4 regions of the Kytococcus schroeteri genome follow, and region 3 is predicted to be linked to each of the others. Evidence: predicted binding sites of a transcription regulator. Region 3 holds the regulator's gene; each other region holds the start of a gene.
The links. The regulator LexA, encoded in region 3, represses DNA repair genes until DNA is damaged. The targets are predictions, from matches to a motif close to TCGAACANNTGTTCGA.
Positions count from the first base shown of each region.

Region 1 (7,424 bases), on a different contig from region 3:
TGCGCTGGGAGCTGCCCACCCGCGGCTGGACCCGGGACTCCGGGGTGGACCTGGCTGACCTGCTGGCCCGGTACCGCAGCGAGGGTCTGCGCCACGTGCTGGCCACCGACATCAGCCGCGACGGGACGATGACCGGGCCCGGGCTGACGCTCTACGACCACCTCACCGCCCTGGCGCCCGACGTGGCCGTGCAGGCCAGCGGGGGAGTGCGCTCGGTGGCCGACGTCGCCGCCGTCCGCGGGCGGGGGTGCGCCGGCGTGGTGCTCGGGCGGTCCCTGCTGGAGGGTGCGCTCGACCTCGCCGACGCGCTGGTCGCGGGGCAGCCGGCGCCGGCACCTGCGGTGGCGACCGCCGCGGTCGGGGCCGGCGCCGCGGACGCGTCCCCGGCGCCGGCCCCGACGCGCCTGGCGCGCCGCGTGGTGCCCTGCCTCGACGTGCGTGACGGCCGGGTGGTCAAGGGCGTGCGTTTCGCCGACCACCGGGACGTCGGCGGCATCGAGGAGCTGGCCCGCCGGTACCGCGACGCCGGCGCCGACGAGATCGTCTTCTACGACATCTCCGCCAGCCCGGCCGGCCGTTCGGTGGACCGCTCGTGGGTCACCCGCGTGGCCCGCATCCTCGACGTGCCCTTCAGCGTGGCCGGTGGCATCCGCTCGGTGGACGACGCCCGCGAGGTGCTCCACGCCGGCGCCGACAAGGTGTCGGTGAACACCCCCGCCCTGGAGCGTCCCGGCCTCGTGGACGAGCTGGCGGACGCCTTCGGGGTGCAGTGCGTGGTGGTCGGTGTCGACTCGTTGCGCGACGAGGACGGCGCCTGGCGTGTCCGCTCCCACACCGGGGACCCCTCCACGCTGCGCAGCGCGGGGCGCTCCACCCTCGAGTGGGTGCAGGAGGTGACCGAGCGCGGCGCCGGTGAGGTGGTGCTCAACTGCATGGGCTCGGACGGGGTGCGTTCCGGCTACGACGTGGAGCAGCTCGCCGCCGTGCGCCAGCTGTGCCCGGTGCCGTTCGTGGCCTCCGGGGGAGCCGGTGCGGTGGAGCACTTCGTCGAGGCCGTGCAGCGGGCCGACGTGGACGCCGTGCTGGCGGCCAGTGTGTTCCACTCGGGCACGCTGACGATCGGACAGGTCAAGGACGGGCTGGCAGCGGCCGGCGTGGAGGTGCGGCGATGACGGTGGACGTGCAGGTGCTGGAGTTCTCGGCGGAGCAGACCGGCGGGCGCGCCCTGGTGCCCGCGGTGGTGCAGGACGCCGACACCCTGGCGGTGCTCATGCTCGGCTGGATGGACCGTGACGCGGTCGAGGCCACGCAGACCACGGGCCGGGTGACCTTCTGGTCGCGCTCCCGTGCCGAGCCGTGGGTCAAGGGCGCCACCTCCGGCAACACCCTGGAGCTGGTGGACCTGCGGACGGACTGCGACGCCGACAGCGTGCTCGTGCTGGCCCGCCCCACCGGGCCCACCTGCCACACCGGGGCCACCTCCTGCTTCGGCGACGAGCCTCCCGCCTCGGAGGTGGGACGGCTGGCCCGCACGGTGGCGGCGCGGCACGTGGACCTGCCCGAGGGCTCGTACACCACCTCCCTGTTCGAGGGGGGCACGCGCCGCATCGCGCAGAAGGTGGGTGAGGAGGGCGTCGAGGTGGCCCTGGCCGGCGTGGCCCAGGGGTCGCAGGAGCTGGCGCAGGAGTCCGCCGACCTGCTGTACCACCTGCTCGTGCTGCTGCAGGACCGCGGCGTGACCCTGGCGCAGGTGGAGGACGTGCTGCGGGCCCGGCGGGGCTGAGGCGCGGACGGCACGAGGGCGCCCACCGGCCGACCAGCCGGTGGGCGCCCTCGTCGCAGGGTGCGGTGTGCCGGGTCAGCCCCGGCGGGCCCCGTCGGCGTCGGTCGTGCCCTCGGCGGCATCGGCCTTGGCGTCCTGCGGCTGGCCGCCCGGGTTGCGCTCGGCCTGCCCGGCCTTCACCGCGGCCTCGATGCGGGCGCCGGTCTCGGCGTCCACGGCCTTCCAGTAGTCGAACGCGCGCTCCAGCACGTCGCCCTTCACGCCGCCCAGCAGGTGGCCGGCGACGGTCTCCACGAAGCGGTCGCGCTGTGCGTCGTCCATCACCTCGCGCACCAGGATCCCGGGCTGGGTGAAGTTGTCGTCCTCCTCGCTGCGCACGGTCTCGGCACGGCGCACCAGCTCGCCGGAGACGGGGTAGGAGTCCTCGGCCGCGCCCGTGCCGTCCGAGTAGGGCGTGCCCATCGAGTTGGCGGCGTACATGGCCGCGTCCCCGGAGTGGTCGTACGCCATCGGGCCGTCGTAGGAGTAGGTGTGTCCCTCCACGCGGTGCCGGTTCACGGGCAACTGGTGGTAGTTCGGGCCGATGCGGTGGCGGTGGGTGTCGGCGTAGGAGAAGACGCGCCCCAGCAGCATCGTGTCCGGGGACAGGCCGATGCCGGGCACGGTGGCCGACGGCTCGAAGGCCGCCTGCTCGATCTGCGCGAAGAAGTTCTCCGGATTGCGGTCCAGCGTCATGACGCCGACCTCGTGGAGCGGGTAGTCCTCGTGGGAGACCGTCTTGGTGACGTCGAAGATGTTGGTCCGGTACGAGAAGCCCTCCTCGAAGGGGATCACCTGCACCGAGAGGGTCCACTTCGGGAAGTCGCCGGCCTCGATGGCCTCGAACAGGTCGCGGCGGTGGAAGTCGGCGTCCTCGCCGGCGATCTGCGTGGCCTCCTCGCCGGTGAGGCCCTCCACGCCCTGCTGGGAGTGGAAGTGGTACTTCACCCAGAACTTCTCGCCGGCCTCGTTGACCCACATGTAGGTGTGGGAGCCGTAGCCGTTCATGTGGCGGTAGCTGCGCGGGATGCCGCGGTCGCCCATGAGGTAGGTGACCTGGTGGGCGGACTCCGGGTTCATCGTCCAGAAGTCCCACTGCATGTTGTTGTCGCGCAGGCCGTTGCCACCCATGCGCTTCTGCGAGCGGATGAAGTGGGGGAACTTCATCGCGTCGCGGATGAAGAAGATCGGGGTGTTGTTGCCCACCAGGTCGTAGTTGCCCTGGGTGGTGTAGAACTTCAGCGCGAAACCACGGGGGTCGCGCCAGGTGTCCGGGGAGCCCATCTCACCGGCCACGGTCGAGAACCGGGCCAGCATGTCGGTCCGCGTGCCGGGCTGGAAGAGGGCGGCCTTGGTCCAGCGGCTCACGTCCCGGGTCACCTCGAAGGTGCCGAACGCGCCGGAGCCCTTGGCGTGCACCACGCGCTCGGGCACGCGCTCGCGGTCGAAGTGGGCCATCTGGTTCACGAAGTGGGCGTCGTGCAGCAGGATCGGCCCGTCCTGGCCGGCGCGGAGGGACTGGCGGTCCGAGGGGGCGGGCGCGCCGGTCTCGGTGAGGGAACCCGAGGTGTCCGCGGAGGTGGGGTGCGGGTCCTGGGCGTCGGCGGGGTCTCCGGGGGCAGGGGAGGTCTCGTAGGTGGCCATGTCCCCAGCATGGCACTGTGCGGTCTGCGGGCAACTCGAGCGCGGACTGCCCGCCCGCCGTCGTCCCGGACCCACCGCGGGGCGCGTCACCCCGTCGAGGAGGACCACCGTGCAGCACCCCGTCGAGGCCATTTACCTGGACCACGCGGCGAGCTCGCCGCAGCGCCCGGAGGTCACCGAGGCGATGGCCCGCGTGGCCGGCTTGCCGGGCAACCCCTCGGCCACGCACGCCTTCGGGCGGCGCGTGCGGGCCCTCGTGGAGGAGGCCCGCGAGGAGGTCGCCGAGCTGCTGGGTGCCGAGCCGGCCGAGCTGCTCTTCACCGCCGGGGGCACGGAGGCCGACAACCTCGCGGTCATCGGGGGCTACCGGGCGCTGCCCCGGGGTGCCGGGGTGGTGACCACGCGCACGGAACACGCGGCGGTCACCGAGGCCGTGGGTCGTCTCGTGCAGGCCGAGGGGGCCGAGCTCGGCTGGGCGGAGGTGGACGCCGGGGGCCTGGTGCCGCCCGCGGCGCTGGCCGGCGTGCTCGACGCGTGGGGGAGCGGGGGCGGCGCGGGGCCGGACGCGGGCACCCGGCCGGCGCTCGTCAGCATCGTGTGGGGCAACAGCGAGACCGGGGTGCTGCAGGACGTGCCGGCCCTGGCCGAGGTGGTGCGGGCGCATGGGGGCGTGCTGCACGTCGACGCGGTGCAGGTGGTGGGGCACGCCCCGGTGGACGTGGCGGCCAGTGGCGTGCACCTGCTCTCGATGGCGGCGCACAAGGTGGGTGGTCCGCAGGGTGTGGGGCTGCTCGTGGCGCGGCGGGGCGTGGGGCTGCGGCCGGTCAACCACGGCGGTGGGCAGGAGCGGCGCATCCGGTCGGGTACGGTGCCGGTGGCACTGGTGGTGGGGCTGGCCGCGGCGCTGCGCGCGGCGCTGGCCGACGGCGCGGCCGAGCAGGCCCGGCTGCGGGGGTTGCAGGAGCGGTTCGAGGCGCAGCTGGCGGCGGTGGCCGCGGCCCGGGTGACGGGAGCGGGGTCGCCGCGGCTGCCGCACGTCTCGCACGTGACCTTCGCGGGCTGTCGCAGCCAGGACCTGCTCTTCCTCCTCGACGACGCGGGGGTGGCCGCCTCGGGCGGGTCGGCCTGCGCGGCGGGCACGAGCCAGCCGAGCGCGACCCTGGCCGCGATGGGGCGCGGCGCCGACGAGGCCGCCTCCGGCATCCGCTTTTCCTGGGGGTGGTCGACGACGGTCGAGGAGGTGGACCGCGCCGCGGCCGCGCTGCCGGGGGTGGTGGAGCGGGCCCGGGTGGCCGGGCAGGTCTGAGGGGGCGCGGCAGCGGCCGCGTGCCGGGGCCGAGGGACACGGCGGGACCGAGCGGAGACCGGTGGGTGCCCATCCACAGATGTACTACAGGTGTTGCATGGAATCGAACACCTGTAGTAGGGTGGGTGCGTCGACGGGGAACGACACGAGGCATCGCAGGGAGCACCGAGGGGGTGGCGCATGGACCTCGACCACGGCAGGGCACAGGCCCCGGCTGCGCCCGAGCGGGAGGCCGTCCGGCGGACGCACGGGGGGCCGCGCAGCCTCGACCTGCTCGAGGACGTCCGCGTGCTCGCCCCGCAGCTCGTCGCCTGGCGGCACCGGATGTGGCAGCTCGGCTCCGACGAGTTGGGCACCGTGCTCGAGGCGCTCGAGGACCTGACCCGTGCCGCGCAGGCCGCCATGGCGGGCGTGGCGGCCGAGGCGGTCGGCCGCGGGGTCGTCCGGGACTCGCGGGCGGCGTCCACCACCGACTGGATGCGCCGCCAGGGCGGGGTGACCGAGCCCGGGCGGGCGCACACCCTGGCCCGTGTGGCCGAGGCCTCACTCGAACCGGGGACCGAGTCGCTGACCGAGGCGGTGTGGGGCGGAGGTGTGGCCGTCGACCACGCGGCGGTGGCGCTCAAGGAGTCCGAGAAGGTGATGCCGCTGCTGCCGGGTGCCGACCGGTCGGAGGTGCTGGGGCACTACCTGACCGTCGCCTCGTCCAAGGACGCCTCGCGCCGCACGCTGCGCCGGCTGACGCGCGAGATCATGGCCCGCTACGGCGAGGACCGCCTCGACGACCTCGACGAGCGCGCCCGGCGGTGCAGCAGTCTCACCGAGCGGGAGCTGCCCACCGGGCTCGTGCGCTTCCAGCTCGACCTCAACCAGCCCGACGCCGCCCGTTTGCGTGCGGCCGTCCACGGGCTGTCCGCCCCGCGCTCCGCCAAGGGGCCCGACGGGACACCGGTCCGGGACACGCGCACGCCCGGGCACCGGCGCGCCGATGTACTCATGGAGCTCGTGCGCCGCGCCCAAGCGGCCGATCGGACCCAGTCCGCCAACGGGTGCGGGCTGTCGGGATCCACCACCCTGGTGGTGACGATGACCGCCGACGGGCTGCGGCAGGCGCTCGCCCAGGCAGGGTCGCGCCGTCAGGGCTGGGGTCGGGGGATCGGTGACCTGCACGACGGGGGAGAGGCGACCTTCGGCACCACCACGCACGGGGACGTGCTCACCGCCACGCAGCTGCGGCGGGCTGCGTGCGACGCCGCCGTCATCCCGATGGTGCTCGGCACCAACGGGGCGCCCCTGGAGGTGGGGCGAGTCCGCCGCCTGGCGACGGGCCCTCAGCGGGCCCACATGACGAAGCGCGACGGCGGGTGCACCTTCCCGGGCTGCACGCGGCCGCCGGGGTGGTGCGAGGCCCATCACGTCGTCCACTGGGCCGACGGAGGGGCGACCGGGGTGTCGAACATGGCCCTGCTCTGCGGTCGCCACCACGACGTGGTGCACCGGGACGGGCTCTCGGCCCGACTGGTCGACGGCACCTGGGAGTGGGACGACCCTCCGTAGACTGGGCAGCCCCATGACGAGCCCGCAGATCTCCACTCCCGCCCAGCCCACCGCCCTACCGGCATCCGGTCGGCGGCTGCGGGTGGTCGCGGCCATGAGCGGTGGGGTCGACTCGGCGGTGGCCGCAGCCCGCATGCTCGAGGCGGGCCATGACGTGGTCGGGGTCCACCTGGCGCTCAACCAGTCGGCGCAGACGCTGCGGGAGAGCGCCCGTGGCTGCTGCACCCTGGAGGACGCGGGCGACGCGCGGCGCGTGGCCGACCGGCTCGGCATCCCGTTCTACGTCTGGGACATGGCCGAACGCTTCCGGCGCGACGTCATCGAGGACTTCGTCGCCGAGTACGAGGCGGGCCGGACGCCCAACCCCTGTCTGCGGTGCAACGAGTCCATCAAGTTCGCGGCCCTGCTCGACCGCGCGGTGGCCCTCGGCTTCGACGCCGTGGCCACGGGGCACTACGCGCGCATCGTCGAGCGGGCACCGGGGCAGGCCCCTGTGCAGCCCGCGGAGGGCCGGGACGGGGTGCGCCCGATCGAGGAGGCTCGGACGGTCCGCGAGCTCCACCGGGCGGTCGACCCGGCCAAGGACCAGAGCTACGTCCTGGGGGTGCTCGATGCCGAGCAGCTCTCCCGCTCGTTCTTCCCGCTCGGCGACAGCACCAAGGAGCAGGTGCGTGCCGAGGCCGCCGAGCGTGGGTTCTCCGTGGCGCGCAAGCCCGACAGCCACGACATCTGCTTCATCGCCGACGGCGACACCCGGGCCTACCTGAACCGTCGGCTGGGGGAGCGGCCGGGCGACGTCGTCGACGTGGAGGGCACCGTCCTGGGGCGGCACGCCGGGGCGCACGGGTTCACGGTCGGGCAGCGCAAGGGCCTGGCGCTCCGCGTCCCGGCCGCCGACGGGGCGCCCCGCTACGTCCTGCGCACCGACCCGGCCAGCAACCAGGTGGTGGTCGGCCCCCGGGAGATGCTCGGGGTGGACGTGCTCCGCGCCGACCACGTGCGCTGGTGCGGGGCGGCGCCGGAGCCGGGGGAGGTGCTGCGCCTGGGCGCGCAGGTCCGGGCGCACGGGGCCGAGTACCCGGCCACCCTGACTGT
Region 1 is NZ_JBHLVH010000004.1:213,893-221,316, reverse strand. It holds gene hisF (imidazole glycerol phosphate synthase subunit HisF) at 1-1,172, shown strand, start outside; gene hisIE (bifunctional phosphoribosyl-AMP cyclohydrolase/phosphoribosyl-ATP diphosphatase HisIE) at 1,169-1,783, shown strand; gene ACFFHC_RS02800 (catalase) at 1,859-3,466, opposite strand; gene ACFFHC_RS02795 (cysteine desulfurase family protein) at 3,576-4,772, shown strand; gene ACFFHC_RS02790 (HNH endonuclease signature motif containing protein) at 4,953-6,329, shown strand; gene mnmA (tRNA 2-thiouridine(34) synthase MnmA) at 6,406-7,424, shown strand, end outside.
Region 1: ACFFHC_RS02790 (HNH endonuclease signature motif containing protein) is a predicted target of LexA. The motif match lies at 4,876-4,891, and genes of this name have one in related genera.

Region 2 (7,424 bases), on a different contig from region 3:
GCCCGCATCGCGCAGGGAGCGCAGCAGACCCACCATCTGCTCGATGTCGTGCGGGTGCAGGCCCACGGTGGGCTCGTCGAAGACGTAGCTGATGTCCGTGAGCGACGAGCCCAGGTGGCGCACCATCTTGATGCGCTGCGCCTCCCCACCAGAGAGGGTGGACGACGCGCGGTCCAGGGAGAGGTAGCCCAAGCCGATCTCCGTCATCGCCTGCAGCATGCCGGTGAGCTTGGCGAGGGTGGGCTTGAGGCTCGGCTCGTCGAGGCCGGCGACCCACTGGGCGAGCTCGTCCACCTGCATCGCGCTCACCTCGGGCAGGGTCCTGCCGTGCACGGTGGCGGTGCGGGCGGCCTCGTTGAGGCGCGTGCCGTGGCACTCCGGGCAGGCGGCGGTGGTGGAGATCCTGTCGCGGTAGGCCTTGATGTGGGCCTGCTTGGGCTCGCGGTCGCCGAACCACGTGCGGCGGATGCGCACGATCAGACCCTCGTAGGTCATGTTGATGTCGCCGATCTTGACCTTGGTGGCGTCCTGGTACATCAGCCAGTCCCACTCCTTCTGGGAGTAGTCGCCCACCTTCTTGGCCGGGTCCAGGCCGCCGGACTCCGCGTAGTTGCGCCAGCCCCAGGAGTCCACCGGGTAGCCCGGCACGAGGATCGCACCGTCGTCCAGGGAGAGGTCGCGGTCCACGATGAGGTCCTCGTCGAGGCTGGCGACGGTGCCCAGCCCCTCGCACTCGGGGCACATGCCGCCGATCACCTCGAAGGTGGCCTTCTCGCCCTTCTTGGTCTCGCCCTTGGCGTTCTTCTTGTCCACCTTGAGGATTCCCGACCCCGAGGAGCTGGCGACGTTGAAGCTGAACGCCTGCGAGCCACCCACGTGGGGCTCGGAGAGGTGGCTCCAGACGATGCGGAGCATCGCGGCAGCATCGGTGGCGGTGCCGACGGTGGAGCGCGCGTTGGTGCCGATGCGCTCCTGGTCGACGATGACGGCGGCGCTGAGGTTCTCGAGGGAGTCGACGTCCGGGCGGGGGTTGGACGGCATGAACTGCTGCACGAACGAGGGGTACGTCTCGTCGATGAGGCGGCGAGACTCGGCCGCGAGCGTGCCGAAGACCAGGGAGGACTTGCCCGAGCCGGACAGGCCCGTGACCACGGTGAAGCGGCGCTTGGGGATGTCGACGTCGACGTCCTTGAGGTTGTTCACACGGGCGCCGCGCACCCGGATGGTGTCGTGGCGGTCGGCGGCGTGGGCGGACTGCTGGTCCTGGGTCACGGGGCGAGCCTATGACCCCGCGGGGACAACCTCGGGCGGCGTTGTGGGGCAGGGGTTTTGAGGAGGGCTCCAGTGTTGCTGGCAGGGCGGGTCAGGGGTTGGGGACGAGTTCGGTGACCAGGGTGGTGGGGGTGAGGGTGGCGGGGTCGCCCTTCACGGTGACCTCGATGCCGAGGGGGCGCCAGGGGCCGTTGTCCAGGGAGTAGCGGTCGGTGTAGGTGGCGGTGATGCGGGGGTGGAGGGTGCCGGCCTTGGTGTAGGTGTGGGTGATGTTGCCGTCGGGGTACTCGCCGCCGGTGTCGACGGTGGGGCCGTGCTGGTCGCCGTCGCCGAAGTGGTAGGTGACGTTCTTGAGCTCGGGGAGGATTTTCAGGTCGTGGCCGAGCATCTGTGATGGGGGGATGGTGCGGGTCTCGTTCGGCTCGTAGCCGGCCTTGGCGAAGGTGGTGGTGAAGTAGACGGGTTTGTTGACCAGGGGGTCAGTGCGGGGCGGGTCCCAGGTGGGGACGGGCAGGGCGAACTTCGTGACCTTGAAGGCCTTGGCGATGCGCTTGTCGGCCACCTCACCGGACCGGCCCGGGACGGCCTCGGGGAAGCAGGTGTCGTCCAGGTGGGACCACGGCTCGACCTCGGAGTCGCCCTCCGTGCGCATGACGCGCTGGGAGACCATGTAGAGCAGGCCACCAGAGGGTGTGCCGGCGCATCCGTGGTGGGTCTGGCCGCAGTCGTACCCGTCCCACGGGCCAGGTGGTTGGCCGCACGAGGGGAACACGACGTACTCGTAGTACAGCTTCGGCGGCTTCCCCGGTGCGGGTGGGGCACCACGGGGTGGCACCGCGTCCGCCAGCGCCTCCGCCTCCTCCACGGTCAGGCCGACACCGAAGCCGTCGTCGAAGTCTTCACAATCGATCTGGTGATCACAATCCGATCCGGCTGTGGCCATGAAGACGATCGAGGAAAGCACGTCAGGCACCCTCGGCGTGCCGCTGCAGGGGCATGTCCACGATGTGCCAACCGTCTTGGAACACCAGGCGCATGCTGAATCCAGAGTTCCGACTCCGGGGAACTGATTCAACAACGGCTCCAGACTCATCCACGTAGTCGGTCTTGAGCTGATCGAACCGCACCCCGACCATCCACTTCTTTCCCCCCAGCGGCGTGACACGGGCCGTGGGGCGAATCTTCATCGGGGAACTCGTGGCTCGGTGCCCCTCGGCCGCCGACTCACGCACCGTGGACTCAAGCTGGGCACAGGTTCCACAGGACGTCTCGGAGAACTCCTCGAGCACTCCCGCCTTGGGGTGCTGATAAAGGTGGTTGAGCGTTTTCAGGTACCAGATCCCGAAGGCCTCGGCACCCTCGGCGGTGTTCTCCTTCGCCGCGGCCGGCATCACCGGCGGAGCCGGAGTCTCACCGTCGGACGTGTTGGGCGCCGGCGACGTCGGCGCACCCGACCCGCCGGACGGCGACGCATCACTCGAGCCACCCCCACTCGGCTCGGGCGAGCCCGGCGCCGTCGCGTCGCTCGGTGACGACATCGGCGCGGAGGTCTCCACCGCATCAGGCGTGGTCGACGACGAGCCACCCCCCTCCGCATCGGAGGAGCACGCCCCCACCAACAGGGCCCCGCACACGGCGAGCACGGCGGTCTTCACGGGCAGCGAGCGAGCGGGCATGAGGGGTCTCCCGGTGCGACGAAGGGCAACACCGGCACCTTGGCACAGCGCACCACCCCACCGGCAGGGTTTTCCACAGGATCCCGATAACGATTCCCCCAAGACACGTCGACGGCCCACGCGCGCCACGTGTCCACAGGTGCACCCCTTCCACTCCCACCACCAGCCACTCGTCCACATGTTCGATCACTGTTGCACCTTGCTTGGATCATCTGTACGATGATGACTGTCGTCGAGGTGGACCAGACACGAAGGGAGGGGACATGGCCACACCGATCGAACTCGCAGGGCCCGCGCCCCTCGAAGCGCTCGAAGCCGCCTTCGAGGCAGCCCGCACCGCGGACGAGGCCGTGATGCGGGCCCTGGCAGAACTGGGCACCACCGGGGTGGATCTCGAACGCGCGCAGCTCGCCTGGGTGGTGGAGCAGAGCACCGTGCTGGCGAACCGCGGCGACCGCATCCGCACGCGCAGCATGGACGTGGTGCGCGGAGCGCGAGAGTCCGGACGGTCGGTGCACACCGACGACGGCCAGTTCGCCGGGCGCGCGGCCCAGAGGGACGCGCGCGACGCGAGTCGCGACCGCAAGCTCGCACACGCCCTCGGCAACGCGATGCCGGGTGGCCCGCTGCCCCACCCGGGTGCCGGCCTCGTGCCGGTCCAGAGCCCTGGTGTCCACGGGGCGGGCGCGACCCCGGACCGCTCCGCCGCGGTGCCCGGGCCAACGGATGCTGCACCCGCTGCGCGCTACCCACTGCTCGCGGACGCCTTCGACCAGGGACTGCTCAGCCACCGTCACGCCGTGATCGTGGTGGACGCACTCGACGGGCTCCCCGAAGGAACGCCCGAGGCTGACATGGCTCGTCTGGAGGCGCACCTCGTGGCCCTGGCCCAGCGCCGGTCTCCCAGCAGGTTGCGGGTCGAGGCCCGCCGGGCACCGGAGGTGCTGGGGATCGACGTGCGTCGGGTGGACGAGCACGAGAACACACAGGTCCTCGCGGAGGAGACAGCCGCGCTGGACGCCGCGTCGTTCTGGATGAAGGACAACCAGGACGGCACGTGGTTCGGCCAGTTCGTGCTGCCTGAGCTGCAGGCCCACATGCTCAAGAAGGCCCTGGAGTGCCTGGCCTCGCCGCGTCGACGCAACCGCCCCCAGAGCACTACCGGCGGTGCTGCGACCAGTGCAGCCAGCGGGAGCACCGGGGACGGCGGGTCGCGCCACCGGGAGCTGGAACGACGCAACGAGCAGGGGCGCGCCCTGGCCGAGCTCGTCGACCACCTGCCCACCGACCATCTGGGCACCAAGACCAACGCCATCCTGCTGGTGCGCACGGACCTCGAGACCCTGCGCGGCGAGACCGACCGGGCCGGCGTCACCGAGTCCGGCGCGGTCGTCTCCGCCGAGCAGGTGCGACGGCTGGCCAGCCAGGCCGGGATCGTGCCGGCAGTGATGGGAGGAGCCGGGCAGCTGACCGACCTCGGTCAGCAGCGGCGGTTCTTCAGCGAGGTGCAGCGTTCGGCGTTGGCGTTGAAGTACTCCCACTGCGCGGAGGAGGACTGTGACCGGCCCTTCGCCTGGACGGAGATCCATCACGCCGACCCGTGGGCACCCGTCCGGGGACCGAGCGGGCAGGTGCTCCGTCCGGGTGGCGGACCGACGGACCTCGCCAACGGGATCCCGCTGTGCGGCAGACATCACCGGCTGCTGGACGACAGACGACGGACCCACACGATCGAACGGGACGAGCACGGCGTGGCCACGGTGCGCTTCGCGTGGCGGACGGAGGGGTCGACATGGTGAGCCGACGGCTGAGGGAGCGGTGCGCCCAGGCGCCGAGCACCACCACGGCCCGCCACCGGAAGGTGCCGGGGACGGGCCGAGGCGGACGCGAGGATCTCCGGGACGCCATGGGGCGGGATCACCGCCCGGCGCACGCGGGTGCCGCGTCAGACGTGGCGGCGCGTGGTCACCACACGGAAACGGTTGCTCACGAACGCGGCGTCCGCGTAGGCGGCGTTCGCGGCCGGGTTGGCCCCCGTGCCGTGGAAGTCGCTGAACGCGGCCGTCTGGTTCACGAAGATCTGGCCCATGAGGTTCTCGCTCAGGGCCACGCCGGCATCCGCAGCGGCCTCGCGGGAGTCGGCCAGAACGCCCTCGTCCGTGGAGTACACGGCCATGGTCATGGCGCCGTGCTCCTGGATGGTGTCGCGCGCGATCTGCAGGGACTGCTCGGTGGACTCGGTGCGGATGACGAAGACCACCGGCCCGAAGCACTCCTGCGTGTAGGCGTCCTGCTTGTCGGCGTCGAGCAGGATGATGCCCGGCGTGCGCACGACCGCGTCGGGGAAGGTGGGGTGCTCGACCTCTCGCGGGGCCAGGACGACCTCGCCGCCGAGGCGATCGGCCAGGCCGGCGAAGTCGTTGGCGCGGGCACGGACGTCGTCGTTGACCGTGGCGCCGAGGATCTCGACGGCCTTGGCGTCCTCCTTGTTGAAGGCCGTGATGGCCTTGCCCAGGGAGGTGGCGAACTCCTCGGCGGTCAGCTCGCCGTCCGGGGTCGCGATGCCGGTGGCCTTGGCGTACACGTTCTGCGGCGCGGTGCACATCTGGCCGGAGTACAGCGAGAACGAGAAGGCCAGGTTGCCGGTGGCTGCGCGCAGGTCGGAGAACGAGTCCACGACGACCGTGTTGATGCCGGCCTTCTCGGTGTAGACGAGCTTGCCCGCCGACGCGGCCTCGGTCTCGAGCCAGTGACCGAAGCCCGGGCCGCCGGTGTAGTCGATGATCCTGACGGCCGGGTCCAGGGCCAGGTCCTTGGCGAGGGTGCCGCCCTGCTCCTCCGGGGCGAGCTGCACCAGGGCCGGGTCGAAGCCGGCCTCGGCCAGCACCTCACGGGCCACCTCCACGGTGATGGCCAGCGGCAGGATCGCCATCGGGTGCGGCTTCACGACCACGGCGTTGCCGGTGGCCAGCGAGGCGAAGATGCCCGGGTAGGCGTTCCAGGTGGGGAAGGTGTTGCAGCCGATGACCAGGCCCACCCCGCGACCGATGACGCGGTAGTCCTTCTGCATGCGGATCGGCTCGCCCTTGGCAGGCTTCTCCCAGACCACCGACTCGGGCACCTTGCGCTGCTCGGCCAGGGCGACCGTCACGGCCTCCAGGGCGCGGTCCAGTGCGTGCGGGCCTCCGGCCTGGAAGGCCATGACGAACGGCTGGCCCGAGGTGTGCATGACCGCGTGGGCCATCTCGAACGGGCGGGCGGCGATGCGGTCGATCACCTCGACACAGACAGCGGCGCGGGCCTCGGCGCCGGCATCGCGCCAGGCCTTCTGCGCAGCCGTGGCGGCCTGCATGGCGGCGGCCACGTCGAGCTGCGGGTAGGTGACGCCCAGCTCCGGGCCGTACGGGGACCTCTCCGCACCCACCCACGCACCGGTGGTCGGCTGCGACGACAGCGACTCGAACGTCGTGCCGAGCGTCTCCTGGTGGGCCTTGAGGCCCGTGGGGGCGGCGTCCTCGCCGTGGACCTTCGGGGAGGGCGACTCGGGGTAACGGCTGTGGAAGGAACGGGCCTCCAGGGCGGCCGTGGCCTCGGACAGGGCCTCGCGGTGCTTCTCCACGAGCGCCTGCGCCGCGGCCGGGACCTGGGGCGGGGTGGTGGAGGAGGGCTGCACGGTCGTCTCAGTCATACCCGTAGCGTAGTGACGTGGCACACGTCCGGTGACCGGTGTCAGCCGCTGCACGACAGACACCACCCCGGCCGCCACGCAGACCACGAGCAGGACGTCCACGACCACACCCACGACCACGACCACGACCACGAGGCGGACATGACCCAGACCCCCCAGCCCTCCGGCACGCCCAGCACCCCCGACGCGCTGCCGCCCGTCGCCGTCGTCGGCGCCGGGTCGATGGGGGCCGGCATCGCCCAAGTGGCCGCCCAGGCCGGACACGACGTGCACTTGGTGGACGTGCGCCCCGGCGCCGCCGCCGAGGCCGTGGAGCGGTTGACGTCCACCCTCCGCAAGCTCGCAGGCAAGGGCAAGATCACCGCGGACGCTGCTGAGGAGGCCATCGGCCACTTCGTGGTGGGCCCCGCCGCGGACGGGGATCTGACCGCCCTGCCACCGATGGGCCTGGTGATCGAGGCCGCCGTGGAGCGCCTCGACGTGAAGCAGGACATCTTCCGCACGCTCGGTTCCCACCAGCCCGCCGAGACCCTGCTGGCGAGCAACACCTCCAGCCTGGACATCGCCGCCATCGCCGAGGGTGTGGACGAGCCGGGCCGCGTGATCGGCCTGCACTTCTTCAACCCGCCGCCGCTCATGAAGCTCGTGGAGGTGGTGCGCGGCGGGAACTCCTCCCCCCAGGCACTGGACCGCGCCACCGCGCTGGTGCGGTCGTGGGGCAAGACGCCCGTGCGGTGCACGTCCACACCCGGGTTCATCGTCAACCGGGTGGCCCGGCCGTTCTACGG
Region 2 is NZ_JBHLVH010000005.1:38,774-46,197, reverse strand. It holds gene ACFFHC_RS03395 (excinuclease ABC subunit UvrA) at 1-1,272, opposite strand, end outside; gene ACFFHC_RS03390 (hypothetical protein) at 1,364-2,236, opposite strand; gene ACFFHC_RS03385 (DUF6318 family protein) at 2,238-2,927, opposite strand; gene ACFFHC_RS03380 (HNH endonuclease signature motif containing protein) at 3,212-4,747, shown strand; gene paaN (phenylacetic acid degradation protein PaaN) at 4,894-6,636, opposite strand; gene ACFFHC_RS03370 (3-hydroxyacyl-CoA dehydrogenase NAD-binding domain-containing protein) at 6,778-7,424, shown strand, end outside.
Region 2: ACFFHC_RS03380 (HNH endonuclease signature motif containing protein) is a predicted target of LexA. The motif match lies at 3,119-3,134, and genes of this name have one in related genera.

Region 3 (7,424 bases):
CCCGCCGTGGCACGGCCCTGTGCCTCTCCGGTGGCGGGTTCCGGGCCGCCCTGTTCCACCTGGGAGCCCTGCGCCGCCTCAACGAGCTGGGCATGCTCGGGCAGCTGCGCACCGTCTCGGCGGTGAGCGGCGGCAGCATCGCCGCGATGCTGCTGGCCGACCCCCGCCTGGGCTGGCCGACGCCGGACGCCCTGAGCCAGAGCATCGACTCGGCCGACCTGGTGGAGCCCGACCCGAGCGCCCCGCCGCTGCCGCGCGGCGACACCGTGCCCGGTGGCCTGTTCTCCGCCCCGCGGGTGGAGGGGTTCGAGCAGTACGTGGCCGAGCCGCTGCGTCGCCTGACCCGTCACAACCTGCGCACCCGCGCGCTGGTGTCGGGCTGGGGGCCCAAGGTGCGCCGCCCGGCCGACCGCAGCTCCCGGGTGCTCGCCGACCAGCTGGTGGACCACATCGACTGGTGGGCGGCCGACCTGCGGGAGGCCCGCCGCACCGCCGGCCCCGCCGTGGTGGTGGAGGCCACCGAGCTCGCCCACGGGGTCAACTGGACCTTCGCCGACTCCCGCGCCCACCCGCCGCGGGGCCGCGTCGGGGACTACCGGCTCGGCTACGGCGACCCGCCGGCGGGGCTGCGCCTGGCCGACGTCGTCGCGGCCTCGAGCGCCTACCCGCCGTACTTCGCGCCGTTCGACCTGGACGCCACGACGCTCGAGCTCAGCGGGGGTCACGCCGGGCACCTCGACGCGGCCGCCCGCCCCCGCATCGAGCGCACCGTGCAGCTGCTCGACGGCGGCATCTACGACAACCTCGCCCTGGAGCCGGTGTGGCGCGACCACGCCGGGGTGCTCGTGAGCGACGGGGGCGCGGTGTTCCGGGCCCGCAGCGCCCGCACGCCGTTGGGGCGCATCCTGCACGTCATCAGCATCGCCGCCGGTGGCGGGGAGGTGACGCGTCTACGCTGGCTGCACTCGGCCTTCAACTGGGGCGTGGTCGAGGGGGCCTCGTGGGCCATGGACTCGCGGGTCCCGCAGAGTTACCCCATCGAGGTGGCGGCACGCATCAACGCCATCCGCACGGACATGGACGCCTTCAGCGAGGCCGAGCAGAAGATCATCGAGCGGCACGGCTACGGGGTGGCCGACTCGGCCATCAGGCGGTACGCCCCGCACCTCATCCTGCGCGACGCGCCGGCGCGCTACCCGCACCCGGAGGTGGCCGACCCCGAGGTGGCGCTGCGGGCGCTGCGTGGGTCGGGGCGGGTGTCGCTCGTGGGGCGCCGGCCGCGGCGGGGGCGCGCGTGAGTGCCGGCGGCACCCTGCCCGAGGTGGCCACGCCGGTGACCCTGCCGCCGGAGGTCGTGGCCGCGCCCCAGGAGGTGGAGGCCCTCGCCGAGCTGCTGGCGACCCGCCGCCTGGCCGTGGTGACCGGCGCGGGGATGTCCACCGCATCGGGCATCCCGGACTACCGCGGACCGGACGGGGTGCGCCGCGTGCAGCCCATGACCATCGGGGACTTCCGTGCCGGCCCGGCCTCGCGGCTCCGCTACTGGGCGCGGGCCTTCGTGGGCTGGGAGCGGTTCACCGGCGCTCGTCCCAACACCGGCCACCGTGCGCTGGCCGCCCTGCAGTGCGAGGGGGTGGACACCGGGGCGGTCGCGGGCATCACCGGGGTGATCACGCAGAACGTGGACGGGTTGCACCAGCGGGCCGGGTCGCCGGACGTGCTCGAGCTGCACGGGACGCTCTCGCGCATCGTGTGCCTGGCCTGTGGGGCCACCGAGGAGCGCGAGCACCTGCAGGCGCGCCTGGCCGAGGCGAACCCCGACCACCGTCGGGTGGCGCTGGACGCCGGGCAGGTGCGTCCGGACGGCGACGTGGCCCTGGACGAGGAGGCCGTGGCGGCCTTCCGTGCGCCCCGCTGCCTGGCGTGCGGGTCCGACGAGCTCAAGCCGGACGTCGTGTACTTCGGGGAGAACGTGCCCCGCCCCCGGGTGGACGCGGCGTACGCGATGGTGGACGCCGCCGACGGGTTGCTCGTGCTGGGCTCGAGCCTCAAGGTGATGAGCGGGTACCGCTTCGCCCGGCACGTGCACCGCGCCGGGGGACCGGTGGTGGTCCTGACCCGCGGCTGGCACCGCGCGGACCGGGAGGCCACGCTCACGGTGGACGCGATGGTGCACACGACGCTTGCCGCGGTGGCCGACCGCCTCGGGGTGGGCGTCCCCGAGGCGTGACCCCCGTGCGGGAGCGTGGCGACCGGGTGCGCGCTGACCGGGAGTGCCCTGCGGGGGCTCAGACCCTGCGCAGCACCGCGGTGACCTTGCCCAGGATGGTGGCGTCGTTGCCGTCGATGGGGTCGAAGGCCGGGTTGTGCGGCTGCAGCCACACCTGGTTCTTGACCTTCTTGTAGGTCTTCACGGTGGCCTCGTCGTCGAGCAGCGCGGCCACGATGTCGCCGTTGATGGCGGCCTGCTGGCGGCGCACCACCACCCAGTCGCCGTCGCAGATGGCGGCGTCCACCATCGAGTCACCCTTGACGCGCAGCAGGAAGAGCTCGCCGTCGCCCACGATCTGGCGGGGGAGCGGGAAGACGTCCTCCACGCGCTCCTCGGCGAGGATCGGCCCGCCGGCGGCGATCTGCCCCACGACCGGCACGTAGGAGGCCGGCGGGCGGGAGTCGGCCGCCTCGGAGGGGTCCCAGGTGTCCTCCGGGAGCTTGCGGTACCCGCGGTCGCCCGGCCACTGGGCGTCGAGGATCTCCAGCGCGCGGGGGCGGTTCGGGTCGCGGCGGATGTAGCCCTTGCGCTGCAGTGCGTTGAGCTGGTGCTGCACGGAACTGGCCGAGGCGAGCTCCACCTCCTCGGCGATCTCGCGCATGCTCGGCGGGTACCCGCGCTCGTCGATGGAGCGGCGGATGCACTCCAGCACACGGGTCTGCCGGTCGGTCAGCGGCTCGTTCCGGCGCAGGCCGGGCTCGTTCTTCTCGGTCATGTCGGGGTCCCCCTTCGCGGGTCGTCGCGGCGGAGAACTGCGCGTCATGACGCCGGATCTCCGAGGTTGTCGGTGGTCACCGCTTCACTGCGTGGTGTCGGCAGGGCGTGCGGCGGGAGGTCCCGCTCGTACGCACGGCCGACAACCGGTGCACACAGGATACGACGTCACCGTCCCGCCAGAAGGACATCCGTTCGGGCGTGTCTTGGTGAGTGTCGGTCACCTGTGCTACACATAGTACAGACATGCGACGGACATCCGTCCGGACCTGGAGGAGATGACATGACTGCGATGACTGCGATGCCGCTGGAGGTGCGACCCGTTCGCCGTGGCGGGCGCCCGGTCGCGTCGGCCCGGGGGGCGGTGCGCCCGGCACCTCGCATGCGACTGACGGCCCGGGGGCGCGCGGCGCGACAGGCGCTCGTGATTGCCGTGGCGGTGGTGATGGTGCTGCTCGTCGCCTGGCAGGCGACCGGCGCCGGCCGGGACGCGGGGGTGGCCGAGCGCGTGGTGGTGGCCCAGGACCAGACGCTGAGCCACGTGGCCGTGGAGCACCTGCCCGAGGTGCCCGTGGACCGCGCGGTGCTCATGCTGCAGGAGGCGAACGGACTGGGCACCAGCCAGGTGCAGGCCGGTCAGGAGCTGGTCATCCCGCGTCGTTGACGAGGGAGTCGGCCCGGCCGGGGAGGAGGGACCGGCCAGGAGGGGGTCGAGGACTGCGTGGTCCTCAGGGACGTGTGGCCACGCGTGATGGGGTGCGCCGCGGACGTGAGACATCCGTGGCAGGGACGCCCCGTGAGGGAGAGAGCCCTCCCCACCGCCTCGTGGCGGTGGGGAGGGCTTCCGCTCGTGGGGGACCTGTCCGGGCGTGCCGTGGCCCGGTCAGTCGAGGGGGGTACCGGTGGCGCGACGCCACATGGGGCCGAGGCCCTCGAAGGGCGCGAACCAGCCGGAGATGTGCACGTCCATGACGAGCCCGTTGACGCCGGCGGTGAGGAAGTCGCTGGCGCCGCGCACGACCTCCACGGGCTGCAGGGCCAGCAGGTCGCCGGGCTCCTCCGCGTCGAGCATGCCCTGCTCCACCGCGAAGTGGCGGGCCCGCTCGCTGCTGGTGAACCCGAGCAGCATCATGGCGCCCTCGATCTGCGCGGCGACGGGAGCCACGGACCCCTCCGGCCCCGCGGGCAGGAACCACCAGCGCGGCAGGGCGAAACCGGCCCTCCACAGGGCGGTGATGGTCTTCTGGTCGCCACGGTCGCGCGTGAGGGCGTGGAGGCGGTCGGTCTCGTTGGGGGCGGGCATGGCGAGGTCCATGGCCCCACTCCACCACACGCGGGGCCCGCCCGGTGGTCGCAGCGCCGCAGCCGGGGCTCGGACTCGTCGTGCGTGGGTGGTGCAGGAGCGGGGTGGCGCAGAGGTGGCACACCCCCTGGCGGCGTCGCGGAGGGCTGGCACCATGGCCGGTGTGAGCGTGCGTCGGTCCGGTGGGTGGCGTCGCGGTGGGGCCGCGGCGACGGTGGTGGGGGCCCTGGTGCTGGGAGCCGCACCCCTGTCTTCCGCGGGAGCCGGGACGGCGCCTTCCGTCGCCGCGTCAGGCGCGCCCCGCCCGCACGCCATGGCGCACGCTGCTGCGCGCGACGGGAACGGGTCGGATGTCGACACGGGGCCTGCCGCTCGCATCGAGGACCCGACCGGCCGGCGCCCGGGCCGCACCGGCACGTGGGGCGACCACCCGACCGCCTCGCGCGACCTGGGGGACCTGCCCTGTCGGGAGCTGCTCTTCGTGGGGGTCCGTGGGTCCGCCGAGCAGGTGCCCTGGGGCAACACGGTGAACCGTGCCCGGGAGGGTCTCGCCGAGCGCCTGGACCGGTCGGTGAACCAGGTGTGGCTGGAGTACCCGGCGGTGGACCCGCACACGCTGCGCACCGCCGACCTCGAGGGCGCCGTCCTGGAGGCCACGCCGCGCGCGAGCCGGTACTTCGCCTCGGTGGACGCCGGCAGCGCCGAGCTCACGCGCGTGCTGGGTGCCAGTGCCCGGGAGTGCCCGGGGCAGCAGGTGGTGGTGGTCGGCTTCTCGCAGGGTGCGCAGGTGATCACGCGCGCCCTGGCCGGTGGTGCCGACAGCTCGACGCTGGCCGCGGCGCTGCTGCTGGGGAACCCCGCGCACCACCCGGGGCAGAACGTCCGGGAAGTCGGTGGACAGCTGGACACCCCCGCCATCGGGCTGGCGGCCACGCTGACCTACCTGCGCTCCCGGGCGCGCCCGCAGGAGACCACCACGCGGCGCCAGGCCGTGCACAACCTCGTCTCGGAGGTGTTCGCGCTGCACCGCGGCGAGGTGTCCAACAGCTCCATCGCGGCCACACTCGAGGCCGGTGGCGACGTCATCGCGCCGGGGGAGTACTCCCGCGTGCTCAGCATCTGCAGCACCGGTGACGTGGTCTGTGACGCCGCGCCGGCCATGAGCCGGGTGCTGACCTCGGCCACGGGCCTGGAGGACGAGTTCGCGACCGCGCGGCCCATCCACGGCGGGTATGCCGGGGAGGTGCTGCGCCCCGGCATCGAGGTGCTGGTGGACCTGATCGCCCCGGACGACGCTCCGCGTGACGCGTCGGGTGACGCCTCGGGGCGACCGCGCGACGGCGGCGAGGGGACGCATCAGGGGGCGCGAGAAGGGGCGGACGAGCGTGCGCACGGGGGCGTGGACGGCGCGCCGCACGGTGCCGGCGGCACTGACCCGGCTGATCCCGCCGACCCGGCCGACCCCGGGGACGGCACGACGCCCGGCGACCTCGCCGCGGGCACGGGCCGTGAGGGCGGCTCCCCGTGGGTGGAGACCGGTCCGCCCGCGTGGGTCCTGCCCACGGTGTCGGTGGCGGCAGGGGTGTTCTTCCTCACCTCGTGCGGCCTCGGCCTGGCGTTGTGGAGGCGGCGGTGACCGATCCCGTGGAGACGGTGGGTGCCCGTCCCGCCGCGGCGGAGGGGAAGGGCGTGCACGAGGCGGGTGACCGTCCCGAGCGCCCCGGCGATCGGGGTGCGCGGCGCCGCGACCGCAGGGCCGTCGCAGCCCTGGTGGCGCTGCTGGTGCTGCTGCTCACCCTTCTGGTGGGCGACCTGGCGCTGCGGCGGTACGTGGTCGGCCGCATCGAGCAGGAGGTCGGGGCCACCGTGCACGGCCGGGTGCGGGCCGACCTGGACGGCTGGCCGACCGCCTGGCACGTGGCCCGCGACGAGTACCCGGAGATCGACGGGACACTCTCCGGCGCGGTGGTGGAGGTTCGCGGTCGCACCGTGCTCGTGGACGCCGACGTGCGCGCGCGGGACGTGCGCGACCTCTCCGGGGGCGGGGACGCGGTGCACGTGGAGCACCTGGCCGGGCGCGTGCGCACGAGCTGGGAGGACCTCTCGCGCGTGACCGGGGCGGACCTCTCGGGTGACGAGGACGGGCGCCTGTCCATCACCACCGACGTGCCGGTGATGGGGGAGCGGTTGCCGGTGAGGGTGACCGGTCGCCCGGTGGTGGACCCCGCGACGGGGCAGCTGGGGCTGGCGGACGCGCAGGCCTCCCTGGACGAGGTGGACGTGCCCCAGGACGTGGTGGACGGGCTGTTGCCGCGGGTGGCCACCTACGCCAACCTGCCCACCTACGAGGGGCTGCGCTGGACGGGGGTGCGGGCGACGGCCGAGGGGGTCGAGCTGGAGCTCCGCGGCGAGGGGGTCGACCTCCCGCGACACGCCGGCTGAGGGAGTGGAAAGCGCGGCCCGGAGCCGGGTTCCGGGCCGCTTGGCCGGGAGGTTTGCGACCGGCGCCGGGGAGGCCGTAGGCTCTACATCTAGTGGTGCTGAGGAGATCAGCACACAAGATGATCCACTTTTCGCCGTATCACGCGCCACCGGGAGGAGTTCCGCCGTGCACTGTCCGTTCTGCCGCCACGAGGACACCAAGGTGGTGGACTCGCGCGTCCAGGAGGACGGTACGGCCATCCGCCGGCGCCGCCAGTGCACCGCCTGCGAGCGGCGCTTCGGCACGGTGGAGTCGGCCACCCTCAGCGTGGTCAAGCGCTCCGGCGCCAGCGAGCCGTTCCGGCGGGACAAGGTGATGTCCGGGGTGCGCAAGGCGTGCCAGGGCCGCCCGGTCACCGACGACCAGCTCGGCCTGCTCGCCCAGCGCGTGGAGGAGAGCATCCGCTGCACCGGCCAGGCCGAGATCGACGCCCACGACGTGGGCATGGCCGTGCTGCCGGTGCTCCGGGAGCTCGACCTCGTGGCCTACCTGCGCTTCGCCTCGGTCTACCGGGGGTTCGACAGCCTGGAGGACTTCGAGCAGGCCATCACCGAGCTCCGCCAGGAGCGCGTGCCCGCCGGGGACCGCGCACCGGAGGTCGTCGGCGCCGGCTGACACCACTGGGCAGCCCGGCGAGGGGGTCGGGCCGCCCA
Region 3 is NZ_JBHLVH010000013.1:190,018-197,441, forward strand. It holds gene ACFFHC_RS06625 (patatin-like phospholipase family protein) at 1-1,298, shown strand, start outside; gene ACFFHC_RS06630 (NAD-dependent protein deacetylase) at 1,295-2,230, shown strand; gene lexA (transcriptional repressor LexA) at 2,289-2,987, opposite strand; gene ACFFHC_RS06640 (LysM peptidoglycan-binding domain-containing protein) at 3,270-3,650, shown strand; gene ACFFHC_RS06645 (hypothetical protein) at 3,870-4,301, opposite strand; gene ACFFHC_RS06650 (cutinase family protein) at 4,603-5,925, shown strand; gene ACFFHC_RS06655 (LmeA family phospholipid-binding protein) at 5,922-6,731, shown strand; gene nrdR (transcriptional regulator NrdR) at 6,898-7,386, shown strand.

Region 4 (7,424 bases), on a different contig from region 3:
ACATCGACTCCGGCAGCCCGGCCTGGAAGTCCTTGCCCAGCAGGTACTCCACCAGTTTCGCGCCCGCCTCGGGCTCCTCGGCGCCCTCGAGCACGCCGGCGTACTCCACCTGGCGGAAGCAGGTGTCCAGCAGGGCCGAGGTGGTGGGCTCCTTGCCCCCCTCGGGCACGGTGAAGGGCGGGCTGGAGGCGTAGCTGAGCACGATGGGCCGGTCCCCCTTGCCGCCGCCGGCGGTGAAGTCGACGGTGTACGCGTCCTCCCAGCCGGCGGTGATCTTGGCGTCGTTGGCCACGAGGTCCTTCCAGTACTGCTCCCAGCCGTCGTCGCCCTTGGCACCGATGGTGGCCAGCAGGAAGGCCAGACCGGGGCTCGACGTGGCGGCACCGGGGGTGACGAACAGGCCCTTGTACTCGGGCTTGGTGAGGTCGTCGAGACCCTGGGGCGGGTTGACGCCCTTCTTCTCGAACCACGTGTCGTCCACGTTGACGCAGACGTCGCCGTAGTCCACCGGGGCCAGGCGGGCGCCCCCGTCGGTCTCGATGGTGTGCCGGTCGACCCCCTGGGGCAGCGACACACCGTGCTCGGCCACCACGCCCTCGGCCAGGGCCCGGCCGCCGAACGTGTTGTCGATGCCGAAGACCACGTCGCCCAGCGGCTTCTCCTTGGTGAGCACCAGCTTGTTGGTGAGCGCCCCGGCATCGCCGGACTTCAGCACCTTGACCGTGATGCCGGTGTCCTTGGTGAACTCCTTGAGCGCACCCTTCGGCGGGTTGAACGAGTCGTGGGTCACGAGAGTGACGGTGCGGCCCTCCAGGTCACCGTCGGAGGCGCCGTCGCCGGAACCCTGCGAGGGCGACGAGGACTCCTGGTCGGACCCCTCACCCTGGCCGCCCAGGGAGCACCCCGCCAGCAGGCCGAGGGCGGTGACGGCGGCCAGACCCGTCGTGACCGCGCGACGGGGGGCCCGGACGGCCGTGGTGCTGCGGTGCGGGGAGGGGCGAGTGGGCTGTGCGGTGGTGGGCATGTGCGCTCCTGTGTCGACTTCCTCCGCCGGCGGTCCCGGCCAGGTTCCAAGGGTCTGCGGTCTCCCGCACTCTCAACGCTCCGGGCGCTCCCCTGTCGTGGCCCCGAACATACCCCCTGACCCGCGCGCCGGTCGGCCGACCCGGTGGCGGCCGCGCCATGCCACCCGGCGGAGGTCACACCGCACCACCGGGCGGGGGCGGGTGCGTCGTGACAGACTCGGGAACGATTGCACGACCGCCGCGCACACCGCGCCGGCGCCCAGCAGGCGAAGGAGAGTTGCATGAACCTCGCGTACAAGGCCCTCGCGACCGCGCTGCCGATCGTGGCCAGCGTCGTGGCCTCCAAGGTGGCCGACGGCACCTGGAAGATCACCACCGGCCGCTCGGCCCAGAACCCGGACGACCCGGAGGTGGGCATCAAGGAGGCCGCCGCCTTCGCGCTGCTCTCCGGCGCCGCGGTGGGTGTGGCCAAGATGCTGGCCAACCGTCAGGCCTCGCACTTCTACATGAAGAACAACGGCATGCTGCCGCCGGAGCTCACCAAGCGCCTGGGTCTCACCGAGGAGCAGTCCCGCGCCAAGGCCCAGGCCAAGCTGGCCTCCGAGGGCAACCGCAAGGACGCCAAGAAGGCCGCCGCCAAGGCCTGAGTCACAAGGCTCGGCCCAGCGCCCCGGCGCCCCGTCCACCCGATGCGGTGGGCGGGGCGCCGAGCGCTGTTCCGGGCCGGGCCGACGGGTGCAGGTCAGGTGGTGTGAGGGGCTGCCCCGCAGGTCAGAGGTCGCGTCGGAGGTCGCCCCCGGGGTCGCGCCCGGGGGCGCGCCGGAGACCGTGCCGGGGGCTCTGGGCCCATGCGGCGCCCGCCCATGCGAGGGCGGCCACGGCGAAGGCGACACCGAAGGTCACCCGTCCTGCCGGCGGCAGGTAGTACTGCGGCAGCACGAGCGCCACCAGACCGCCCAGTGGCCAGCCCGCCCACCGCAGGCCCCCGTGGGCTGCCCGCTGCCACGCCAGGGCCGCCAGCAGCCCGGCCGCAGCGAGCATCAGCAGACCGGCAGCGAACAGGGACACGCCCACGAAGTTGCCGCGGACCGCCTCGACCAGTGCCATGGCCTGATCCGGGGCGAGATCCTCTGCTGACACGGCACGACCCAGCTCGTGCAGGGCCAGCGCCTCGACCCCGTAGTAGGGCATCACCAGACCGGCACCCACCAGACCGCACCAACCGCACCAGCGCGCGATGCGGGAGGCCTTTCCGGGAACCAGCTCGGAGCAGCGCACCGCCACCCAACCCACCGAGGCGAGTGCCGCCATGCCTGCCAGGTGGGCCACCACCCAGAGTGGCTGGGCGAAGGCGGCCAAGGCCACGGCAGGGTCCTGTGAGTGGTCACCGTAGGGGCGCAGACCGAGGTAGACAGCCATTCCCAGACCAGCACCCACGAGAGGGACCATGAGCCGCGGCGAGGGCGCAGCACGGCCTGGGGAGGGGGTGCGGGGATCCGAGACGGGATCGGGACGACCGGCGGGATGAGTGGGCATGTGATCTTCCGGGAATGGCCAGTGGTCGGGCACTCCTGACCGTAGGACACTCATCTCTCCGCCCGACACTGTCGGAACGTGACCATGGGCCGCACAGCAGGTGCGCCACGGTGGCCGGTGGTCGGGGACCGACCTCGCCTCAGCCGCGGAGGAAGTCCGCCACGGCCCGGATGTAGCCGGGCCGGTCGGCGAAGTAGGCCCCGCAGTGGTCCACCCCGTCCACGATGCGCAGCTCGGCCCCCTGGCCGGCCGCAGCCGCCAGCCGGTGGGCGTGGGCCACGGGGATCACGGAGTCCTCGGTGCCGTGCACGAGCAGCAGCGGGCGCGGTGCGATGTCGGCCACCACTTCCACCGGCTCCACCTCGCTGAACCGGTACCCGTAGCGCCATCGCGTGACGCGGTCCACCAGGTGCACCAGCGGCACCGGGGGCAGCCGCATGCCGCGAGCCGCCGTCGCCACCACGTCGCGCATGTCGGCGAAGGACGAGTCCGCAACCACCCGTGCCACCCGCTGGTCCCGGGCGGCCACCTGCAGGACGACGGCGGCACCCATCGAGAACCCGACGAGGTCGATGCCGGCACCCGGGCGCCGGGCGGCCACCCAGTCGAGGGCGGCCTCGAGGTCGAGCTGCTCGTAGTGCGCCAGGGACTGCGGGCCGTCGGCGGAGTCCCCGTTGCCGCGGAAGTCGAGGAGCAGGACCGACCACCCCTCGCGCCACAGCCCCGGCCCGATGCCGAGCATGTCCGCCTTGGAACCGCGGTGGCCGTGGCACACCACCGCCACCCGGCCGGACTCCCCCTGCAGCCACCAGCCCGCCAGGCGCGTGCCGTCGGCCGCGTGAAGTTCCACGTCCTCCACCGCGTCGTCGGGCACCCGCACCTCGTAGGGCGTGAACCCGTAGGGCACGGGCGGGCGCTGCGGCCCGCTGATCTGCCGCGCACCCCACAGGGCCCCCACCGCGGCACCGGCCATCCCCACGGCGGCGGTGACGGGCAGGGCCAGCAGGGCGGTTCGACGCATGGCGCCACCCTACGAGGGCCTCATCCAGGCTCGGTGGACTCACCGGGCGGGTGCCACACCCACCGGTTCCCGGTGCGAGTGGCCGTCAGGCCGTCCCGGTGCACCACGGTGTGGTGCCGCGAACAGAGCAGCACCAGGTTGTCCAGGTCCGTCGGCCCGCCGTCGATCCAGTGGGTGATGTGGTGCGCGTGGCACCAGCCCGGTGGACGTCCACACCCCTCGAAGGAGCAGCCACCGTCGCGGCGCGCCAGGGCCATCCGTTGGGAACCGGTCGCGAACCGCTCCGCCTCCCCCACGTCCAGCGGCACCGAGTCCTTGCCGAGGACCACCGGGACCACCTGCGCGTCACAGGCAGCCTGCCTCACCTGCGCCGGGGTCATGACCTCTCCGTTGACCGTGGTGGCAAAACCTGCCGGTCCGGCGTCCTCCACCGTGTCGGCCAGTCCCCGCCCCCATCCCACCCCGCGGGGGCCACGAGGCCGCCGCGCCAGCTCGGAGACGAGCGCCTGGTGGTCCAGGGTCACCACGAGCGTGGTGGAGCCCGACAGGCCACAGCCCCCGGCCGTGCCGTCTCGGTCAGCCGCCTGCGCACGCTCCACCAGCTCCAGCAGGGCGTCCGCGCGGCGACGAGCCGGGGACCGAGGGTCCCGCACGACCTCCCCGTCCACGTCCCGCCCGGGCCGTGGAGCTGCCAGCCCGTCCACCGCCGCACGCACCCGCGCGGCGTCGGGCTGGTTGAGCTCCCACGTGAAGCGCACCAGCCCGGTGGACAGCGTCCGCTCGGTGAGCACCGAGCACTCCTTGGCGTGGTCGTCCTGCTCGTCGAGGGCGTGCTGGCCGAAGCGGGCGATGATCTCGCGCGACAGCTGCCGCAGCGCACGGTCACCCGCTGTGTGCCCCATGGCGGCCAGGTTCTCCGCGTGCGTGAGGTAGTGGCCCAGCACCTCCGCCCGGTCTGCCCCGGGCAGCACGGGCCGCACCTTCTCGGCCTCACGCAGCATCACGTGCGCAGCACCGACCGAGACCCCGCCACCCCAGACCGCATCGGCCAGCGGACCTGTCCCCGGCTCCGTGGTGGCCTCGCCCACGGTGGCGATGGCGTGGGCCCGGCCCGCGTCCACGATGCCCGCCTGCTGACGCACCCAGGCCGTGGTGCCTGCTGCCCGGGACTCGTCGACCACGCCCCGGGTGTACGCCTCGGCCGTCAGTCCCGTCATCGCCGCCTCGGCCGCCCGCACGAGATCGCTCAGCATCCCCACCAGGGGCGCCAGGTCGTCGGACGCCACCCGCCACAGCTCCGGCCGCACGGTCTGCAGCCCTGCGATGACCCCCTCAGCCCGCGCGAACAGGCACGCCGCGTCGTCCGCCCTCCCGGCCGCTGGTCCCCCGGGATCCGTCCACGCACCACCGACCCCGCCGTCCTGCCGCTTCACACCGATCACCCCCGTGACCCCTCGCGTCGGGAACGCACCACGGCGCCCCCACCTCCGATCGACACCCCCACCATACAACACACTTACGATGCAATGCAACACATGTTCAACACACCATCCGCCCGGCGACGCCCGGCCCCGCCCCACCACACCCTGCACGCGACCTGAGCCATACTGCGTGGTGGCCCACGTCACACCACCCGGGAGGACCCATGCCCACCCCGCAGGACCTGCTGCCCAGCAGCGAACCGGTCCAGTTCATCGCCCCCGGCGGCGAGCTGACCGCCCAGACCCACCCCCGCGGCTACCGCCTCCCCGAGGCCGACCGCCTGCTCGCCCTGCACCGGGGCATGGTGCTGGGCCGTCGCTTCGACAAGCAGGCCACGGCCCTCACCAAGCAGGGCCGCCTGGCGGTGTACCCCTCCAGCCACGGCCAGGACGCCTGCCAGGTGGCCTGCGCCCAGGCGCTGCGCGAGGACGACTGGTTCTTCCCCACCTACCGCGACTCGATGGCGCTGGTGACCCGCGGCATCGACCCGGTGGAGGTGCTCACGCTCCTCAAGGGCGACTGGCACGCCGGCTACGACGTGGCCGCCACCCGCACCGCCCCGCAGTGCACGCCGCTGGCCACCCAGCTGGTGCACGCCGCCGGCACCGGCTCGGCCCTGGCCCGCAAGGGCTCCGATGCCGCGGTGCTCGCCTTCATCGGCGACGGCGCCACCTCCGAGGGCGACTTCCACGAGGGCCTCAACTTCGCCGCCGTGTTCAACGCCCCGGTGGTCTTCGTGGTGCAGAACAACACGTACGCCATCTCCGTGCCGCTCTCCAAGCAGACCAAGGCACCCTCGCTGGCGTACAAGGGCATCGGCTACGGCATCCCGTCCGAGCAGGTGGACGGCAACGACGCCGCCGCCGTGGCCGCGGTCATGGACGCCGCCCTGGAGCGCGCCCGCAGCGGCGGCGGTCCCACCCTGCTGGAGCTGCACACCTACCGCATGGACGCCCACACCAACGCCGACGACGCCACCCGCTACCGCGAGGACTCCGAGGTGGAGGGCTGGGTGGCCAAGGACCCGATCGTGCGTCTGGAGCGCTACCTGCTGTCCCAGGGCCTGCTCGACGAGGCCGCCGTCGAGGCGATCCACGCCGAGGGCGAGGAGCAGTCCGCCCGCCTGCGCGAGCGCATGAACGCCGACGTCCAGCACGACCCGCTGGAGCTGTTCGAGCACGTCTTCGCCGAGCCCACCCCGCAGCTGCTGGAGCAGCGGGCCGTCGTGGAGGCCGAGCTGGCCGCCGCCCGCGCCGACCAGGACCACACCGCCCAGGAGACCACCCGATGACCGTGACCATGGCTCAGGCCCTCAACCAGGCCCTGCGCGACGCGATGACCGCCGACGAGAAGGTGCTCGTGTTCGGCGAGGACGTCGGCACCCTGGGCGGCGTCTTCCGCATCACCGACGGCCTCACCCGCGACTTCGGCGAGGAGCGCTGCTTCGACACCCCGCTGGCCGAGGCCGGCATCATGGGCTTCGCCGTCGGCCTGGCCATTGAGGGCTTCCGCCCCGTGGTCGAGATGCAGTTCGACGCGTTCGGCTACCCCGCCTTCGAGCAGGTGGTGAGCCACGTGGCCAAGATGCGCAACCGCACCCGCGGCTCGGTGCAGCTGCCGATGGTGATCCGCGTGCCCTACGCCGGCGGCATCGGCGGTGTGGAGCACCACTGCGACTCCTCCGAGGGCTACTACGCGCACACCCCGGGCCTCAAGGTGGTCACGCCGGCCACCCCCGCGGACGCCTACTCCCTGCTGCGCGAGGCGATCTCCAGCGACGACCCGGTGGTCTTCATGGAGCCCAAGGTGGGCTACTGGACCAAGGAGGAGGTCGAGCTGCCCGTGGAGCGCGAGCCCTTCGGCACCTCCGTGGTGCGCCGCGAGGGCTCCGACGTGACGCTGGTGACCTACGGCCCGCAGCTGCGGACCTGCCTGCAGGCCGCCGAGGCCGCCGCCGAGCTGGGCTACGACTGCGAGGTGGTGGACCTGCGCACCATCGTCCCGTTCGACGACGAGGGCGTGGCGCGCTCCGTGCGCAGGACGGGCCGGTGCGTCGTGGTGTCCGAGGCCCAGGGCTTCGGCGGCGTGGCCGCCGAGGTGGCCGCCCGCGTGCAGGAGCGCTGCTTCCACTCGCTGGCCGCTCCGGTGCTGCGCGTCACCGGCATCGACATCCCCTACCCCGCACCGAAGCTCGAGCACACCCAGCTGCCGAACGTGGACCGCGTGCTCGACGCCATCGAGCGCCTGCAGTGGGACGACCAGCCGGACCTCACCCACGCGGGGGCGTCCGCCGACGCACAGGGAGGTGCCCGATGAGCGAGCAGGTGTTCATGCTGCCGGACCTCGGCGAGGGACTCACC
Region 4 is NZ_JBHLVH010000012.1:29,089-36,512, reverse strand. It holds gene ACFFHC_RS05375 (thiamine ABC transporter substrate-binding protein) at 1-1,024, opposite strand, end outside; gene ACFFHC_RS05370 (DUF4235 domain-containing protein) at 1,307-1,672, shown strand; gene ACFFHC_RS05365 (hypothetical protein) at 1,797-2,390, opposite strand; gene ACFFHC_RS05360 (alpha/beta hydrolase) at 2,701-3,582, opposite strand; gene ACFFHC_RS05355 (HNH endonuclease signature motif containing protein) at 3,603-4,889, opposite strand; gene pdhA (pyruvate dehydrogenase (acetyl-transferring) E1 component subunit alpha) at 5,228-6,355, shown strand; gene ACFFHC_RS05345 (alpha-ketoacid dehydrogenase subunit beta) at 6,352-7,380, shown strand; gene ACFFHC_RS05340 (dihydrolipoamide acetyltransferase family protein) at 7,377-7,424, shown strand, end outside.
Region 4: ACFFHC_RS05355 (HNH endonuclease signature motif containing protein) is a predicted target of LexA. The motif match lies at 5,110-5,125, and genes of this name have one in related genera.